Regions from separate parts of the Nocardia sp. NBC_01377 genome, predicted to be linked through region 1. Evidence: riboswitches for the same ligand, from Rfam matches in the RefSeq annotation. Region 1 holds a riboswitch; each other region holds the start of a gene.
What was found. A riboswitch is a leader RNA that binds a small molecule or an ion and turns the genes downstream of it on or off. The one in region 1 is predicted to bind cobalamin.
Positions count from the first base shown of each region.

Region 2: it holds a riboswitch for cobalamin, as region 1 does, so the genes downstream of both, OG225_RS09205 (ABC transporter substrate-binding protein) here and OG225_RS36750 (CbtB-domain containing protein) in region 1, are expected to answer to the same signal.
Region 3: it holds a riboswitch for cobalamin, as region 1 does, so the genes downstream of both, OG225_RS24845 (5-methyltetrahydropteroyltriglutamate--homocysteine S-methyltransferase) here and OG225_RS36750 (CbtB-domain containing protein) in region 1, are expected to answer to the same signal.
Region 4: it holds a riboswitch for cobalamin, as region 1 does, so the genes downstream of both, metE (5-methyltetrahydropteroyltriglutamate--homocysteine S-methyltransferase) here and OG225_RS36750 (CbtB-domain containing protein) in region 1, are expected to answer to the same signal.

Region 1 covers NZ_CP109566.1:7,990,803-7,995,382, reverse strand. Annotated here, with positions in the region: gene OG225_RS36765 (A/G-specific adenine glycosylase) at 1-737, shown strand, start outside; gene OG225_RS36760 (alpha/beta fold hydrolase) at 734-1,480, opposite strand; gene OG225_RS36755 (antibiotic biosynthesis monooxygenase) at 1,722-2,039, shown strand; cobalamin riboswitch at 2,154-2,275, shown strand; gene OG225_RS36750 (CbtB-domain containing protein) at 2,307-2,501, shown strand; gene OG225_RS36745 (CbtA family protein) at 2,492-3,307, shown strand; gene OG225_RS36740 (hypothetical protein) at 3,344-3,823, shown strand; gene OG225_RS36735 (OsmC family peroxiredoxin) at 3,888-4,328, opposite strand; gene OG225_RS36730 (SRPBCC domain-containing protein) at 4,391-4,580, opposite strand, start outside.
Region 2 covers NZ_CP109566.1:2,036,423-2,041,002, reverse strand. Annotated here, with positions in the region: gene OG225_RS09210 (ABC transporter permease) at 1-912, opposite strand, end outside; gene OG225_RS09205 (ABC transporter substrate-binding protein) at 928-2,517, opposite strand; cobalamin riboswitch at 2,534-2,729, opposite strand; gene OG225_RS09200 (metal ABC transporter permease) at 2,784-3,656, opposite strand; gene OG225_RS09195 (metal ABC transporter ATP-binding protein) at 3,681-4,439, opposite strand; gene OG225_RS09190 (metal ABC transporter substrate-binding protein) at 4,549-4,580, opposite strand, start outside.
Region 3 covers NZ_CP109566.1:5,400,177-5,404,756, reverse strand. Annotated here, with positions in the region: gene OG225_RS24850 (short-chain fatty acyl-CoA regulator family protein) at 1-556, opposite strand, end outside; partial or broken gene OG225_RS24845 (5-methyltetrahydropteroyltriglutamate--homocysteine S-methyltransferase) at 1,479-2,133, opposite strand; cobalamin riboswitch at 2,275-2,427, opposite strand; gene OG225_RS24840 (pyruvate carboxylase) at 2,750-4,580, shown strand, end outside.
Region 4 covers NZ_CP109566.1:2,580,896-2,585,475, forward strand. Annotated here, with positions in the region: gene metE (5-methyltetrahydropteroyltriglutamate--homocysteine S-methyltransferase) at 1-1,472, opposite strand, end outside; cobalamin riboswitch at 1,610-1,842, opposite strand; gene OG225_RS11790 (hypothetical protein) at 1,988-2,278, opposite strand; gene OG225_RS11795 (hypothetical protein) at 2,397-2,987, opposite strand; gene OG225_RS11800 (hypothetical protein) at 2,986-3,231, shown strand; gene OG225_RS11805 (hypothetical protein) at 3,919-4,182, opposite strand; gene OG225_RS11810 (hypothetical protein) at 4,442-4,580, shown strand, end outside.

The DNA of each region.
Region 1 (4,580 bases):
TCTGGCGTGAGTGGGTCGCGCGCTGGCCGGTGCCATCGGCGATGGCGGCCTCCTCGCAGGCCGAGGTGCTGCGGGCCTGGGGAAAACTCGGCTATCCGCGCCGGGCGCTGCGGTTGCACGAATGCGCGCGCGTCCTCGCCGCCGACCACGGCGACGAGGTGCCCTCCGATGTCGACGTGCTGCTCGGCCTGCCCGGCATCGGGGCGTACACGGCACGCGCGGTCGCCTGTTTCGCCTACGGTCAGCGTGTTCCCGTGGTCGACACGAACGTTCGCCGCGTGGTGGCGCGCGCGGTGCACGGACTCGCGGACGCGGGCAATCCCTCCTCGCGCGACCTCCCCGAAACCGAGGCGCTACTACCCGAATCCGTCGACCGCGCGGCCACCTTCTCCGCCGCCCTGATGGAACTCGGCGCGACCGTGTGCACCGCGCGCAATCCCGACTGCGCCCGCTGCCCGCTGCCGAGTTGCGCGTGGATCACCGCGGGACGACCGGCGTCGGACACCGTGCGGCGCACCCAGAAATACGAGGGCACCGACCGCCAGGCCAGGGGGCGGCTACTCGACGTGCTGCGCGACGCCACCGGACCGGTCGAGCGGATCCGGCTGGATCTCGCGTGGACCAGAGATCCGGGCCAGCGGGACCGCGCGCTCGATTCGCTGCTGATGGACGGACTGATCGAACAGACCGAGGACGGGCTGTTCGCGCTGGCGGGCGAGGGCGGGTCTCCCGGTTAATCGCCGAGAACTCGGCGCAGGAACCGCTCCACCTCGGCGCGATAACGCTCCGGCTGATCGTCGTGCACGAGATGTCCCGCATCCTTGACCAATACGTAGTCGGTGCCCGGCCTGACTTCAGCCATCTGCCGCATCTGCGCGGGCGGGGTGATGGTGTGCTCCCCCTCGATCAACAGGGTCGGCACCCGAACGGCACGCCACTGCGCCCAGAAATCCCGACTCCCCCACTCCTGGGAGATATCGCGGAACGTGGCGACCGCGCCGTGCAGCCGATAACCGTCGGGGCCGTGCTCGAACGAATTCAGGAAATAGCGACCGGCGACCGGGCCGAAGAAATCGATCACCGCGTCCGCGTCGGGAAACGGCTGCGGCCACGACTCGACCATCGCGGCCCAGTCGTCGGCGGTGCGGCCGGTGAAATCGGGGGCGATGTCCTCCACCACCAGCCCGCGCACCCGATCGGGGAACTCCGCGGCGAAAACCCAGCCGTGCAGGCCGCCCATGGAATGGCCGATCACGACCATCGGCTCGGTGATCACCTCGGTGGCGGCGGCCAGATCGGCGATGAAGGCCTCGGTGGACAACTCGGCGGGCGCCGGACGGCCGTGACCGGCGGCGTCGAAGGTGTAGAGGTGCCCGAACGGGCGCAGCCACGCCAGGTGGTCGGACCAGGTCCGCGCACTACCCATCAAACCGTGCAACAGCAGGATGGGCGTCCCGGAACCACCTTCGTCATACAGCACTGGAACATTTTGCCGCGCCTGCGGCGTGGCGGGTTCGCGGCCCTTATGTCTCGCGTCCGAGCGGTCGAGACTCGCGCCTGCGGCGCATGCGCTTCGACCGCTCGGACGCGAGACGGCCGCGAACCGGGCGCTCGAAAGGCTCGCGCCGGGGTGGGAGGGGTGGGCGGGAGGTGGGGTGGGGGGTGGGGTGGGCACGGAACGGTTGTGGGACTCGGGGCGGTATCTCCGTATTGTCGGGGGCATGGCTGTTGTGAAGATCAACGCGATCGAGGTTCCCGAGGGCGCGGGCCCCGAGTTGGAGAAGCGGTTCGCCCATCGGGCGCACGCGGTGGAGGGGTCGCCGGGGTTCCTCGGTTTCCAATTGCTGCGGCCCGTGGCGGGGGACGATCGGTACTTCGTCGTCACCCAGTGGGATACCGAGGAGTCGTTCGCCGCGTGGCGGGACGGGCCCGCGCGCACGGCGCACGCGGGCGGGGGCGGGCAGAAGCCGGTGTCGACGGGTGCTTCGCTGCTCGAATTCGAGGTCGTCATCGACGTGCCGGCCACCTCCGGTTCCTGAGCGAATCAGGCGATCTACCGGCAGTCGCGGGTATCGGACATGCTGGTAGACGCGCCGTGCGCGGGGGCACGCGCCACGGTCCGTATTGACGCGGAGTGCGGCCAGGTGTCACAGTTCGAGTGATAGAGCGATGGTGACCAGGTCATCCGGTGGAAATCCGGAGCGGTCGCGCCACTGTGTTCCACGCACCGGGTCCCGGTGCCGGAAAGCCAGACGCCGGCACCGTCGCATCAACTCGACGGGACGCGTATCCCTAGGAGGACTCGAATGGCCATCGCGCATTCACCGAGCCGGACCGCCGAATCGCTGGCGACCGTTCTCATCACAGTAGGTGTCGTACTTCTCGCACTGCTCACGCTGTACCTGGTCGGTTTCGACCAGGGCGCCATCTCACGCAGTGGGATGTTCATGCACGAGTTGATGCACGATGGCCGCCACCTGCTGGGTGTTCCGTGCCACTGACACCACCGACGACCGCCGACCCGCTGGGCGGCTCTTTGAAAACCCTGCTGTTACGTGGCCTGCTGGCCGGCTTGATCGCCGGCCTGCTGGCCGCGACAGTCGGCTACTTCGTCGGTGAACCCAAGATCGACGCCGCCATCGCCATCGAAGAGGCCGCGTCGGCCTCGGAACCGGCGCATCAGGAGGCGGCCGAGTCCGCGGGTCACACCCACGGTGACGAAGAGGAACCCCTGGTGAGCCGGGACGGCCAGAAGGCCGGGCAGTTCCTCGCGCTCGGACTCGGCGGTATGGCCTTCGGCGCGATCTTCGCGGCGGCGGCGCATCACGCGCGACGTTTCACCACGCTTTCGGGTCCGAGGCTGGCACTCGGACTCGGCATCGGCGGATGGCTCGCCATCGCGGCGGTGCCGTTCTTCAAATATCCGGCGAACCCGCCCGCGGTGGGCGACCCGGAAACCATCAACGACCGCACACTGCTGTGGGTGGCGTCGGTCCTGTTGGGTCTCGTCGCCGTCGGCGCGGGGGTCTACGTGTACAAATCGCTGCACGGAAAACTCGACACGCTCCGACTGATCGGCGGGGTCGCGGCCTTCGTCGTCGTCGTCACGCTCGGCTACGTCCTGCTGCCAGGCGTCGACGAGGTGAAGGCGGATTTCCCGGCGAGCCTGCTGTGGCAGTTCCGGGTGGCGTCACTGGCGCAGACCGCGACGCTCTGGGCCGCGCTCGGCCTCGGCTTCGCGTTCCTGACCGAATTCACCACCCGATCCACTACCCCGGTACGGGAAGAAGTCGCTACCGCGGTGTGATCCGCGCGTCGCATGGACGAAGGCAGTGTCGGTCTCATGACCGACACTGCCTTTTCCGTTCCCGCGTCGCTGCGTCGGGCCGATCACGTGCCGCGCCCGGTCGCGGTCGCGTATCTGGCCTTGGTCGTCGCGCTGCTGGCCGGGATCGCCGAGACGATCGCGCGGGTCGCGATCGCGCTGGACGATTCCGACGTCGAGCCCGCGGACCTCGCGATCGAGCTGACGACGCGCTGCGTCCTGTATACGGCCGTACTGCTCGTGGCGATCCGGATGACGCACGGCGATCGATGGGCCCGGCTGCTGCTGACATTCGGCATCGGCGTCGTCGGCCTGGCCTCGCTGCTGATCGAACCCCTGACCGCCGCGCTCGATGCCGATGACCTGGGCGCGATCCTCATCGGCGCGACCGTCGACGACGTGCTGGTGGCGACCCTGCGAACGGTCCACATCCTCGCCGTACCGATCGCCGTCGTCGCGATGTACAGACCTGCCGCGCGGAACCACTTCCGCCGGTGACACCGCCTCGCGTCGCCGGAACTTCCCGCGCACCGACCCCTCGGGTGCGCGGGAAGTCGGCGCGTCAGACCAGCGCGGCGTCGAGGGAGATCTCGTCGACGCCCGCGAGCGCCTTGCTCACCGGGCATCCGGCCTTGGCCGCGGCCGCGGCGGCCGCGAAACCGTCGGCGTCGAGGCCGGAAACCCGGCCACGCACGGTCAGCTTGATCCCGGCGATACGGAATCCGCCCGCCGGATCCGGACCGAGAGTGACGTCGGCGCTGACATCCAGGCTCTCCGGCGTTCCACCCGCGTTGCCGATCTGCGCCGAGAGCGCCATCGCGTAGCAGGAGGAGTGCGCGGCGGCGATCAACTCCTCGGGGCTGATGGTGCCGTCGGCGTCCTCGGCGGAACGCTTCGGGAACGACACGTCGTATTTGCCGACACCCGAGCTGGCCAGTTCGACCTGGCCCGAGCCGTCCTGGAGGCCGCCGGTCCAAGCGGTGCGCGCGGTACGAGTAGGCATCACGGTCCTTTCACAGAAGTCACAGAGTTCGATGCGATCGCAGACGAACCTACTCGCCGGATTCAGTCCACGGTGCCGGTACGGCGATCGAGTTGCTCCAGCACGAGCGGCCAGGCCACCAGATGCCGATCGCGCGCCACCTCGTTCGGAAAACCCGCGTGCCGCAAGCGAAGTCGGATACCGCGCGGCTGATGGACGAATTGGAAGGTGACGACTGTTTCCGCGCCCTCGGTCCCGTCGGCGCCGGTGACC
Region 2 (4,580 bases), 2.9 Mb from region 1:
CGCGAGCAGGTAGATCCCGATCCCGAACGCGGCCATCAGCACGGCGGCGGACTGCACGAACGGGAAGTCGCGAGCCGAGACCGCGGCCAGGATCTCCTGGGAGAGCCCCGGATACACGAAAAGCGTTTCCACCACCGCTATTCCACCGAGCAGACCGACCACCGACCCCGCCAGCGGGTGGATCGAGGCCGATACCGCGTTGGGAGCGGCGTGGCGCAGGATCAGCCGCCATTGCCCGATCCCGTTGGCTCGCGCGGTCCTGATGTAGGCCGAGTCCATGACCTCGGCCGTCAGTGCCCGCACCATGCGAATCGGATGCGGAGCCAGCCCGGTCAGCAGACATATCACCGGCATGACGAGGATCTCGGGTCGGGCGGTCACCGCGGTACCCGTCGGAACCAGTGAGACGGCCGGTAGAACATGCAGCGTCAACGACAGCACGGCCACCAGCAGCACACCGGAAACGAAGGGCGGCACCGACTCCGCGGTCAGCGCGCTCACGCTGACCGCCCGGTCGGTGCGCGAACCCGCACGCGCGCCTGCGATCAGCCCGAGCCCGAGTGCCAGCGGGATCAACAGCGCGGCGGTGATCACCGCGAGCACGGCGCTGTTGCCCGATCGGCTCAGCAGCACCTCGCGGACCGGTCGACCGGAGATCAGCGAATCACCGAAATCGCCGTGCGCGAATCCCTTCGCCCATTCGCCGAACCGGACCGGCGCGGGCCGGTCCAGTCCCAGTTCGGCGCGCAGCGCGGCCACCTGCTCCTGGGTGGGGTCGGCCCCGCCGACACGCGACAGGATCACCGTCGCCGCATCCGAATCCAGCGACTCGAACAGGCAGAACACCGCGAGCGCGACCAGCGACAGCACCACGATGGCGCCGCCGACGCGCCCGATCACGTAGCGAATCACGACCGTCGGCGTTCGCTACCGCGCCAACCACGTGGTCGTGTAGTTGGCCCAGTCGTCGGTGCCGGGCACCCCCGCCCGCACACCGCCCACATCGTTGCGCGCCGCGTCGGGCCGTTTGGCGAAACTGTGCAGGATGTATCCGCCTTCGTTCCAGAGTTGTTCCTGAAGTTCGTGATACAGTACCCGGCGGCGCTCCTGGTCGAGTGTCGCCCTGACCTCGGTGAATTTCGCGTCCCAGGCCGCGTTCCGCCATCCGGTGCCGTTGCTCGGCGAACCGGTGGTCATGGTCTGGCCGTAGAAGTAGTCGAGACTGTAGTTCCACCAACCGACGTGGGTCAGCGGCTGTTTCCCCGCAACCTGGGTGAAATAGGTGTCGGCGGGTACGGATTCGAGTTTCACGGTGATTCCGGCCGCCTTGGCGTGCTCGACCAACAGCGTCGCCGATTCGATCATGCCCGGCATGCCGTCGGCCGTCTGCAAGGTGACCGTGAGGTTCTCCTTGCCCGCCTGGCGCAGCAGTTCGCGCGCCCGCGCCGGATCGTAGGCGCGCTGCGGCAGCGAATCGTCGTAGAACGGCGCACCCTTGCCGTAGATGTCGTTGCCCAACTCGGCATAGCCGTAGTACACGGTGTCGACCATCGCCTGCCGATCGACGGCGAGGCGCATGGCTTGGCGCACCCGCACGTCGTCGAAGGGCGGGAGGTCGACGCGCATCTGGAAGGAATCCATGAGTCCGAACGGATGCAGCACGACGGTGATATCCGGATCGTTCTCCAGCGTGCGCGCCTGGAGATAGGACATCTCGTGCACGATATCGGCTTCCCCGGACAGGAAGGCGTTCACGCGGGCCTCGGTCTCGGCGATCTGGATGATCTCGACCTCGTCGAGCAGCACCAGCCCGTCCCAGTACCGGTCGTTGCGGCGCAACAGTGTTCGATCGCCGGGCGACCAGTTCGCCAGTGCGAAGGGGCCCGTGCCCACCGGCAGCGTCCGCGCGTCGAAGGTGGTCGTCCCGTCCTTGATGACGTAGCAGTACCAGCCCGCGAGCACCGAACCGAAATCGGCGAGTGGGGATTTCATCCCCACGATGACGCCCAGTTCGCCGTCGGCCCTGGTGCGCGACATGTCGATCATCGAGAGATCGCCGGCGGAATGTTTGGCCGGGTCGAGCATCCGCTCGAAACTCCAGAGGACGTCGCGGGAGGTCAGCGGTGTGCCGTCGCTGAAGACGACACCGGGACGCAACGCGATCCGCCACCGACTGCCGTCCGCGTCGGGCGTCAGCGATTCCGCGAGCCGGTAGCGCAGCGTCAGATCGTTGTTGTAGGCGACGAGTTTGTCCCAGACATTCTTGGAGACCGCGCCGCCCGCCGAACTGCCCGCCTGATACGGATCGAGTACGTCGACGCTCGCCGACCTGCCCGCGATCACCGAACGCAGTCGCCCGCCGGGACGCGGCGGCCCCTGCGGTCCCGCGGAGGCTGCGTCGTCGGCGGCGCAGCCGATCAGCGATCCGCCCGCCGACGCGGCCAGAGCCGCCGCTCCGGCGCCGAGCAGGAATGTCCGGCGCCGCAATGCGGGCACGGTCGATCTCGAGTTGTCCATGGCCATCCTCGTGGTGCGATCCCTCTACCGTGGACGCAGGTGTCCTGGCTCCCGGATCGACGCGCACCGCCTGCCTTCCAACCCGGGTAGGTCGTGGCAACGAGATCGGCGGATTACTCCTCGGTGACAGTTGCGGGACAGCCCCGGATTCGCACCGGTGTTCCCTTCGTCCGGATCAGACGTTACAAGGCGCGAGCCCCGAGCACACATCCCCGTGATTCGGCCGCGGAACCCGATGCGGCCGAATCACGGGGATGCACCGGCGGTCACACCGCGCCCGCGGTGGCACGACGACGCGCGGCCGCGATCCGGCGACCGATGACACCCTGTCGCGGTGCGAACAGGTACACCGCCGTGAAGGTCAGCCCCTGGACGACGACGACCATCGCCCCGGAGGCGGTGTCCAGGTGATAGCTCAGGTACAGGCCCGTCACCGCCGCCGCGACCGAGACCGCGGGGGCGATGACGAGCATGCGCTGGAATCGGTCGGTGAGCAGGTACGCGGTCGCGCCGGGAATGATGAGCATCGCGACCACGAGCACCACGCCCACCGCCTGCAACGCCACCACCGAGGTCAGCGCGAGCAGTCCGAGCAGGGCGATACCGAGCCAACGGGTGTTCAGGCCGATCGCGTGGGCGTGCACCGGGTCGAACGCGTAGAGGGTGAAATCGCGCCGCTTGAGGACGAGCGCCGTCAGCGTCAGCGCCGCCAGGACGACGATCTGAACGAGTTCGGATCGGCTGACCCCGAGCAGATTCCCGAACACGATGTGATTGAGATCGGTCTGACTCGGCGTCACCGAGACCAGTACCAACCCGAACGCGAACAGCGTCGTGAACACGATGCCGATCGCGGCGTCCTCCTTGATGCGGCTGGTCGACCGCACCACCCCGATCAGTGCCACCGCCAGGAATCCGAAGACGATCGCGCCGACCGCGAAGGGCAGGCCGACGATATAGGCCAGCACCACCCCTGGCAGTACCGCGTGGGAGACCGCGTCGCCCATCAACGACCAGCCGATCAGCACCAGCCAGCACGAGAGCACCGCGCAGACCACCGCCGCCGTCACGGTGGTGGCCAGCGCCCGCACCATGAATTCGTAGCGCAGCGGGTCGATGAAGATTTCCTCGAAACTCATTGCGCCCGTCTCACCTTCGGCCGTTCACACACGGTTGAGCACATCGAGGCCGAAGGCCGCGGCAAGATTCTCCGGGCGCAGCACCGTCTCCGGATCCCCCTGCGCCAGCACCGTTCTCATCAGCAGCACGGCTTCGTCGGCGAGGCCGGGCAGTGCGTGCAGGTCATGGGTGGACACCAGGACCGCGGCGCCCGCCGCCGCGAGTTCGCGTAGCAGCGCGGTGATGGCGGCTTCGGATCGCTTGTCGACACCGGCGAAGGGCTCGTCCAGCAACAGCACCGTCGCCCCCTGGGCGAGGGCACGACCGACGAAGGCCCGCTTCTTCTGCCCACCCGACAACCGCCCGATCTGCCGATCGCCGAGGTCGGTCAATTCGACCCGCTCCAGCGCCTCGGCCACCGCTTCCCGGTCCGCGCGCCGGGGGCGGCGGGTGAACCCCATCCGGCCGTAGCGCCCGGTCATCACCACATCGCGTACCGACAGCGGGAAACTCCAGTCGACGTCCTCGCTCTGCGGCACGTAGCCGAGAACGCCGCCGCGGCGCGCGGCCTTCGGGGCGACGCCGTCGACCAGCACCGTCCCGTGATCGGGTTCGATCGACCCCATGATGGTCTTGAACAGCGTCGACTTCCCGGAACCGTTCATCCCCACCAGGCCGCAGACCCGCCCGTGCTCGAGTCGCAGCGCGACGTCGTCGAGGGCGAGCACTTCGCCGTAGCGCACGGTGACGCCGTCGACCCGGATCGCGCTCACCGCTTCTCGCGCCTCGCCCGCTTCCCGCACCTCGCTCGGCTCCCGCGCCTCGCCCGCTTCGCGCGTGTCATTCGCTTCCCGCGTGTCACTTGCTTCCCGCGTGTCACTTGCTTCCCGCGTGTCACTTGCTTCCCGCATGTCACTGCCGCCCGGTGAGCGCGGCGCCGATGG
Region 3 (4,580 bases), 2.6 Mb from region 1:
CGGCGATCCGCGCCAGCTGACGATCCAGTGATCCGATGGTGAGCCCGCATTCGTCGAACAGGTGCTCGGCGGCCAGATCCAGGTGCGGGATGTGATTGTGGTGGTCGTAGAAGAAGTCGCGCACGTCCTCGTACGGCATGGGGGTGCCCGGGACTCCGGACGGGGCGGACACCCGGGAGGAGAACAGGTCGAGTTGATCGGTGGCCGCCCGTAGCCTGCGGTGCATGGCGACGAGGATGCGCGCCACTTCCGGCTGCCTGGTCGCGAGTTCTTCCACCTCGGTCAGTGGCGCGCTGTCACCGCCCGCCGCGTCGACCAGCACCTCGTGCAGATCCGAGACCAGTCGCGCGTCCGAATCGGCCGCGAAGAACTGGACGTCGAGGTCGAAGGTGGAATTGAGTTTCAGCAGGACCGGGATGGTGAGCGGCCGCTGATCGCGCTCGAGTTGGTTGAGGTAGCTGGGCGATAGGTCGAGGGATTTCGCCAGCGCGGCCTGGGTCATCCGTCTTTCCTCGCGCAGTCGCCGTAGCCGGGCGCCCGCGTACATCTTGCGCACGGCCGAATAGTAACCGGCGGCCTTCGCAAACATTGCACAAAACGGAGTTCTCGCGTACAAAGATCCACTCTTGCGAGGGGTTTCAGTGACAGGTCAACCTTGCGTAGCGTGCGAAGGGGCAGCAAGGGGCCCGAAGCGAGCCGAGGGATGCGCGAAGAACCACATATTACGCGTTCGCCCCGTTCGCGCGGCGTTTCCGAGTTCGAAACCTCGGGCGGAACGGATCGCTCGGGGGTGGCGCGCGCGGTCCGGGTCGCCGTCACCGACGCGCCGCGCGGAGTCGCACCGTCGACCCCGACCCGTTCGCGTGTCCGACTTCGAAACGTTTCGGATTCTCGCGGCCGGGGTAGTAAACCTGCGGGGTACGACCGTTTCTCGACGCGGCGAGCAGGACCGGAGTCGGTGCGGGCGCACTCGATCAGCCGCCGTTCGTCGTGGCGCCCGTGGTACCGGACCGGGCACCGGAGGTTCGTGAGGGGATCTTCTGATGCCCGGTCCGCCGCGCCGCGTCGGTGTCCACCGTGCGGCCGTCACGTCGGATCACCCGCGGGCCCGCGTCGTCGGGCCCGGATTCCGCATCCTGGGAAAACCCGCTGGAGATCGCGGGAACCGGATCGCACGATCGCGCGTCGAAGAGGGGTGACGGACGAGGTCGACGTGCGAGGAGGCGTGACGAATGGATCGTTGTTCGAGTCACATGTCGTGGCGGCGCGGGATCGACGGCAGGGGCGTCGGTCCCCGTGACGACGGCGCCCGCGAAAGTGGCACTCGCGGAATCGATCCCAGAGCGCGGTTACGCGCCGTCGAGCGCGCGGGCGAAGCCTGTGAGGCCTACACCTCGCGGCGCAGGCCGAAGCCGCGGGCGGAATGACATCGCCGTGGCCGCGCGAACGGCTCCGCGTCGATCTCGGATTCGGTGAGATTCCGTCACCAGCACCGGCTCATCGATCTGGACCCGGGCCACGCCCTTCGTCGCGAGCCGGGCGAGCAGGTCACGGGAGAGCGGAACCAACGCGGGCAACCGCCGCAGCGGCGCGCCCGAGGCATCCTCGGCCGATTTCAGGAAGGTGACGGGGTCGATCACCACGGGCCGGGCCGGCACGCCGAGGGCGAGCGCCTCGTCCACCTGCTTCAGCAATTGTTCGGAATGCAGGGCGAAGGTGGTCTCCGCCGTGATCTCGGGCACCGGGTAGTGGTAGTTGGTGTCGAACCATGTGGTCATCTCCGGCGGTTCGACGGTGTCGGTGCCGCTCGCGGCGGCGAAATATCGGTCGAGCGGATCGGTGATACCCGCCACACGCGGCGGCAGCGCGCCGAGGAGAACGGCGGTGTCGAGGACCTGGTCGTTGTGGGAGAAGGTGCCCATCGGCACCGAATCCATTCCGGCCGCGAGCAATTAGGCGAATTGGGTGCGGCGCAGATCCTGGGCGATGGCGTGCAATCGTTCGGCGTCGATGCGCCCGGCCCCACTAGGACTCGGTGGTGCGCTTCAACTCTTGGATCGGGCCGACCCGGGGCAGCCCGAGAACCGTTGCGGTGAACGGAGTGTGCGGAGAACAGTTGCGTCGATACTCCAGTGCTGTGGTCGTGAGCCATCGCCATGAGGGCAGTGCGAATCAGCGGGATGTCTCGGAGGGCGCGGTCGGAGCCCGAGAAATCGGCACCGGTGGTCCGCGAGGCGGTGGCGGCCGGATACGGCGTATCCGGCACAGTGTGGCAGGTCTTCGGACTCGCGGGCGCGGGACTTACTGGCCGATCACGGACGGGGCTCACCTACTGGCCGTCGCTTCCCAGGACGCCCAGTGCTCGTGACGGCAGTCGTTCCTGCATACCGCTGCGGGACAGTCCCGGATTCCCGCCGGGTTCCCTCTCGCCTGTCCGCCGACATCGCGGCGGACGGGTTCGACGCCGAGGCGCGACGTAGGGGCTCCATCTCGTCTGCGCTCGGCGAACCAGTTGCACTCGTCAGCATGCGCGGAACGGCCGGTCGGGCGCCGTGGCGGTGCGATACGTTCCAGCTACCATGGAGCGATTCGTGTGAGCTAATTCGCAGCGCCGGGTCCGCGGTTCATCGTCGCAGCATGTGACCGTACGATGAACACAACTTCGCAACCGTGCTAGTTCTGTTGTGAAGATTTCTGCGAAGGGCACTTCCCTGTCGGCAGCCGCCTCCGGGGCGGGTACCTTAAGCCAATGTTCTCGAAAGTCTTGGTTGCCAATCGCGGCGAGATCGCCATCCGTGCCTTTCGTGCGGCGTATGAACTCGGCATCGGGACCGTCGCGGTCTTCCCGTACGAGGACCGTAATTCGGTCCACCGGTTGAAGGCGGCGGAGTCCTACCAGATCGGTGAGAAGGGCCATCCGGTCCGTACCTATCTCTCGATCGAGGCGATCATCGGTGCGGCCAAGACCGCCGGAGCCGACGCGATCTATCCGGGGTACGGATTCCTGTCGGAGAATCCGGATCTGGCCGCGGCCTGTGCCAGGGAAGGCATCACCTTCATCGGCCCGTCGGCCGAGGTGTTGGAGTTGGCGGGAAACAAGGCGCGCGCGATCGAGGCGGCCAGGGCGGCGGGGCTTCCGGTGCTGGCGTCGAGCGCGCCCTCGGCCGATATCGAGGAGTTGCTGGCCGCGTCGAGCGAGCTGGAGTACCCGATCTTCGTCAAGGCGGTGGCCGGTGGCGGTGGTCGCGGGATGCGGCGGGTGGCCGAGCCCGAACAGTTGCGTGAGTCGATCGAGGCGGCTTCGCGTGAGGCGGAGTCGGCGTTCGGTGATCCGACGGTGTTCCTGGAGCAGGCGGTGGTGAATCCGCGTCATATCGAGGTGCAGATCCTGGCCGATCAGCACGGGAATGTGATGCATCTGTTCGAGCGGGATTGTTCGGTGCAGCGGCGTCATCAGAAGGTGATCGAGCTCGCCCCGGCTCCGAATCTGGATCCGGTGTTGCGGGAGCGGATCTGTGCGGACGCGGTGGCTTTCGCGCGTGAGATCGGTTATTCGTGCGCCGGGACGGTCGAGTTCCTGCTCGATGAACGCGGCAATCACGTGTTCATCGAGATGAATCCGCGGATCCAGGTCGAGCACACGGTGACCGAGGAGATCACCGATGTGGATCTGGTGCAGTCGCAGTTGCGGATCGCGGCGGGGGAGTCGCTGGCGGATCTGGGTTTGAGTCAGGAGTCGGTGACGATTCGTGGCGCCGCGTTGCAGTGCCGGATCACGACCGAGGACCCGGCCAACGGGTTCCGGCCCGACACCGGGCGTATCACCGCCTACCGCACCCCGGGCGGCGCGGGTATCCGCCTGGACGGCGGCGCGAACCTGGGCGCGGAGATCGGCGCGTACTTCGATTCGATGCTGGTCAAGCTGACCTGTCGCGGTCGCGATCTGGAAGCGGCGATCGCTCGTGCGGCGCGTGCGCTGGCCGAATTCCGTATCCGCGGTGTGACGACGAATATCCCGTTCCTGCAAGCGGTTCTGGAGGACCCGGATTTCCGTGCGGGTCGGGTCACCACCTCGTTCATCGACGAACGTCCGCAACTGCTGACCCTGCGCGGTTCGGCGGATCGCGGTACCAAGATCCTGACCTACCTGGCCGATGTGACGGTGAACAAGCCGCACGGGGAACGCCCGACCACGGTGTATCCGCATGACAAGCTGCCCGCGATCGATCTGAAGGTCGCGCCGCCGAATGGTTCGCGGCAGCGGTTGCTGGCGTTGGGGCCCGAGGGTTTCGCGCGGGCGTTGCGTGAGCAGAAGGCCGTGGGCGTGACGGATACGACGTTCCGGGACGCGCATCAGTCGTTGTTGGCGACCCGGGTGCGGACCAATGGGTTGTTGGGTGTGGCCGGGCATGTGGCCCGCCTGACGCCGGAACTGTTGTCGATCGAGGCGTGGGGTGGCGCGACCTATGACGTGGGGTTGCGGTTCCTGTACGAGGATCCGTGGGAGCGGTTGGCGGCGTTGCGCGAAGCGGTCCCGAACATTTGTTTGCAGATGCTGCTTCGGGGCCGTAACACGGTGG
Region 4 (4,580 bases), 3.5 Mb from region 1:
TTGCGCTCGGGCTCACCGTGCACCAGCACGTCGAGGCCGATTTCCTCTTGCAGCGCAATGACTTCGGCGATCTCGGCACGCATCCGCATGTCGTACTCGGCCTGGTCGATCTCGCCACGGCGGAGTTCGGCACGGGCCACCCGGATCCGGCTCGTCTGCGGGTAGGAGCCGATCGTGGTGGTCGGCAACAGCGGCAGTTTCAACCGCTCCTGCTGCACGATCCGGCGCTCGTCGGCCGGAGCGCGGCGCGTGGCACCGGTATCCAGACCCGCCAACCGCTCGCGTACCGACTCGACGCGCAGACGAGGATCCGCCTTGCGGTCGGCCACCGCGGTGCGAGCGATCTCGAGGGCCTGCGCGACCGCACCCTCCCCCTCACGGAGGGCGGTGGCCAGCACCCGGACCTCGGCGATCTTCTCCTGCCCGAACGCCAGCCGGCCGCGCAGCCGCTCGTCCAGATCGGTCTCGGGCTCGAGGCTGTAGGGCACGTGCAGCAGCGAGCACGAACTCGACACCGCCACCGACACACCGGCGTCGCGCAGCCCGATCAGCCGCGGCAGTGCAAGGTCGGGATCGACCCGCCAGATGTTGTGACCGTCGACCACGCCCGCCACGATCAACTTGTTCATGATCGACCGAGCCACAGCGACATCCGCGTCCTCACCGGCGACCAGGTCGAGAGCGATGGCCTCGATGCCGGTCTCGGCCAGCACCGGCAGCGCCGTGCCCAGCCGACCGAAGTAGGCGGCTACCAGGATCGACGGACGAGTCGACACCTCCGACAACCGCTGGTATGTGGTGCGCACCGCCGCGAGTTCGGCCTCGGTGAGATCGGTCACCAGCGACGGCTCATCGATCTGAACCCACTGCGCACCGGCCTCGGCGAGCAGGCCCAGCAACCGCTCGTAGAGCGGCAACAGGTCGGGCAGACGGTTCAGCAGATCGCTGTCATCCACCGACTTGGCCAGCTTCAGGAAGGTGATCGGACCGACGACCACCGGCCGGGCCGGGACACCGAGGGCCAGCGCCTCCTTCAATTCGGCCAGCGGCTTGTCCGGATGCAGGGAGAAGGCCGTATCCGCGGCCAGCTCGGGCACCAGGTAGTGGTAGTTGGTGTCGAACCACTTGGTCATCTCGAGCGGAGCGATCTCGGCATCACCTCGGGCGGCCGCGAAATAGCGATCCAGCTCGTCGGCGATCCCGGACACCCGCTGCGGCAGCGCGCCCAGCAGCACGGCGGTGTCGAGCACCTGGTCGTAGTAGGAGAAGGTGCCCACCGGTACCGAATCCAGCCCGGCCTCGCGGGCTTCGGTCAGCTGGGCGACGCGCAGGTTCGCCGCGACGGCGTGCAGGGCCTCGGCATCGACGCGACCGGCCCAGTAGGACTCGATGGCGCGTTTGAGCTCCCGGTTGGGGCCGACGCGCGGAAGGCCCAGCACGGTGGCGGTAAAAGTCGTGTGCGGGTTCGACATTGATGAGCTCCATGGTCAGCGGCAAGGACCGCCACCCAATATGGAACGCACGCCGATGGAGCCCGAGAAGCATCGTTCCCGTGCCCGGGTCCCACTGGGCGTGACGCCCAATCCACGAGGCGACGACCACCGGATACGGCGTATCCGGTACAACGGGCAGGTCTTCGGACTCGTGGGCATCGACCCGAGAATGGGGTCGACCCCGGCGTTCGGTGCCCGGGGCTGGTCCTACCGACCGTCGCTTCCCAGGCATGCGCCCAGTGCGGGTGACGGCTGTCGTTCCCACTTACCGCTGCGGGACAGTCCCGGATTCTCACCGGGTTCCCTCTACACCCCGCGGCGCGCGAACACCGCTGGGCTTCGACGCCATCGGACGGATCAGGGGCTCCTCGACTCCGCCTCCGGCGAACCAGCTGCGTCGACAAATATAGCCAACACCGACCGGATCGTGAAAGGGGGGACATCTCACACCGAGGACCGCGACCTGGGACCACCGATCCAGGAGAACGTGCGCATCAGCGTGTGGCGCCCACCGGCCAGACCACACTGACCGGAATTCCTCGGGCGCGAGCCGACTCCACCACGCTGCCGGTGCCCGAATTCTCACCCGCGTCACCACCCCACACCGCGATCAGTCGCTCGCACGCGGCGAGCATGACTTCGTTCGCGGCGGCGGGGGCCTTACGGTCGGCGTCGTCGAAATCCATGACCTGCACCCCAGCCGCACGCTCCAGCAACGCTTCGAACTCCGCACCGTTCTCGGGTATCACCTTGTCGCGCTGATAGTTTCGGGCAGACAGAACCACCTCGAGTCGACCGCCGAGCTCGAGAACACACCGCGCGAAGACAGTATCCGCACCACCCACCAAACAGCTGACCACCCGCGCCGGAAAGGAAGTGACGCACGGTCGAGTCCGGTAGCGGTCAGTGTGGGGGACGTAGGGCGACATCGCCGATCGTCGCACCCACGCGCTCCAGCGTGTCCGGCGCGCCGTCGGTCTTCGCCTGGGTCCAGCACCGGTTGTGTGGGAAAACCACATACGTGGCCCAGCGCGAGGCCGCCCGCCACACGATGCGCTGGCTGTCGCCGGGCACGTCCCACGCGATGACCGCCCAGGTGCCGTCGCATTCGCGCACCGTCGCGGTCGCGTTCCGCTGATAGTCGGCGAGTTCGAGCTGCCCGACGATGCTCTGGGGATCGCAATGCGCCGCCTGCGCGGAATCCCTGAAACGCAACGAGCCGGTGACCGATTCGCCGTCGGCCGTCACGAAGAGGGCGTGCATTCCCTCCGGCACGGGGTCGGAGCCGGGCGGCGGGGTCATGCCGAAGTGGTAGCAGCCCACCGGCACCGTGAACGTGCTCCGCCCGTCGGCGTCGGTGGTGCCCGTCCAGCGCTCGACCTCCGGAGTCCCCTCTGGTAGATCCCGCGAGGCGGGACCGCACGGTGCGTAACGTGCCAGGCGCACCGGCACATTCGGGACCGCGACGCCCCCGACGGTGACCGTGCGCAGCATGACCGTGCCGGATCCGGCAGTCGACGCAGGCTCGGTGGCTGGTGTCCCCGGGGCGCCGGTGGTCGTTGTCGGGGGTGACGATGCCGGAGCCGACGGTGCGGTGGTGTTCGAGCGCGGCGCCGACGAGCTGACGGTCGAGCCGGACTGCGACGTCTCCGCCTGCGACGTACTTGTCGCGCCGCCCTCGCATGCGGCGACCGCCGCCACTGCGCAGACAATGAACGCGGTGTTTACGAATCGCTGAAGTCGCATCGTTTCCCCCTGGTGTTGTGTCCTGCTGGCGCCTGTATATCGCCTGTTCACCCCCGGTATTGCCGCGCGAGGAGCCCAATGTTTCGTGGGCTTGCGCCAGGCGACCTTTCCTTCCTCCGCCATGTTGGAGAACCTGATATCTACCGCACCACCCGCAGCGACCGTTTTCGCGGCTCGTTCATCTCGCACTCCCATCAGCCCACATCGCTTCGTAGAGGGAACGGATGCCTAGTTCCGAAATGTAGCCCCGACAGGAACATTCACAACACTCACCGATGCATCCCGCCGTCATCTCTGCGGAACTACCACCGGAAGTGGGCTAGAGCCGAACGGGGTACACAGATCGGGGATCCCCTCGCGCGGCCAAGATTGCGGAGGCACGCCGATACCTGCGCGCCCCTCTTCGGTCGCGAACGGTTCCTCGAATGGTGGCGGGGGTGCTGGATTTGTTCGCTTCGTGCGGGGAAGTGCTCGGGTGTGCATAGTGCAAATCGCGAGTCATGGTCTGAGCGAGGTATCTGCGGCTGAACGAGTGGCGCCGGGTGCGCGATGCCGTCGATGTGGACGGGTGTTCGTCTCCGATCTGGCGCGGCGGCCGCGACCCGTCAGTGACGAGCCGATCGCCAGTTGATCCCCGAACCGGGCGAGCAGGTCCTGCTCGCCCGGTCGGACGGAGTTATCAGCGCGCGGAACCGCTTTCGATGAATTCGCGGATGAAGCAGAGGGGGCACACGGGGTCGAATGGTGCTGTGATCTGGGTCGAGGCGGTGGTCGATGGCGCCACAGGGATTCCGTTCGGCGCTGCAGCGGCGAGCGCGGGCTGCAGGGCGAGCGCGACAGCAAGCGCGCCGCCGACAATGACATTCAGCATGGGACGGTACAAGAGATCCTCCACGTTGATGCGATGAGCGGTGAGGGTAGAAAGGCCCGTCGTTGCGGTCATGCCCCCAGTTCGAGGTGCGCTGCCGGTGCACCTCTCGCACCGAGGCTGTCGCGTCGCTGTACTCGAGGGTGGAGGACATGGGTCAGCCAGCGTCCGCTGCCACGAAGCCTGACCCCGGCGTGGCGTCCACGCAGCCGGCATCGATCGACAGGCCCAGCGGCCGCGCGGATCGAGCGACGATCCACCGGTGTAGCCCGACACATAAACGTCTTCGCTGTGATCGTTTGAACGTCCACACCGGATCGAGGGGATGACACCGATGCTGCACGACCGGAAGACCGGTATCTATCAGGGCGACCGCTACTTCGCCGGATACTTGCGCGGTCGTACCATCGAGCAGGACCGCTCCAATCGGACCGCCGAGTGGTGGAGCGGCGACAACGGTTGGACCGCCACGA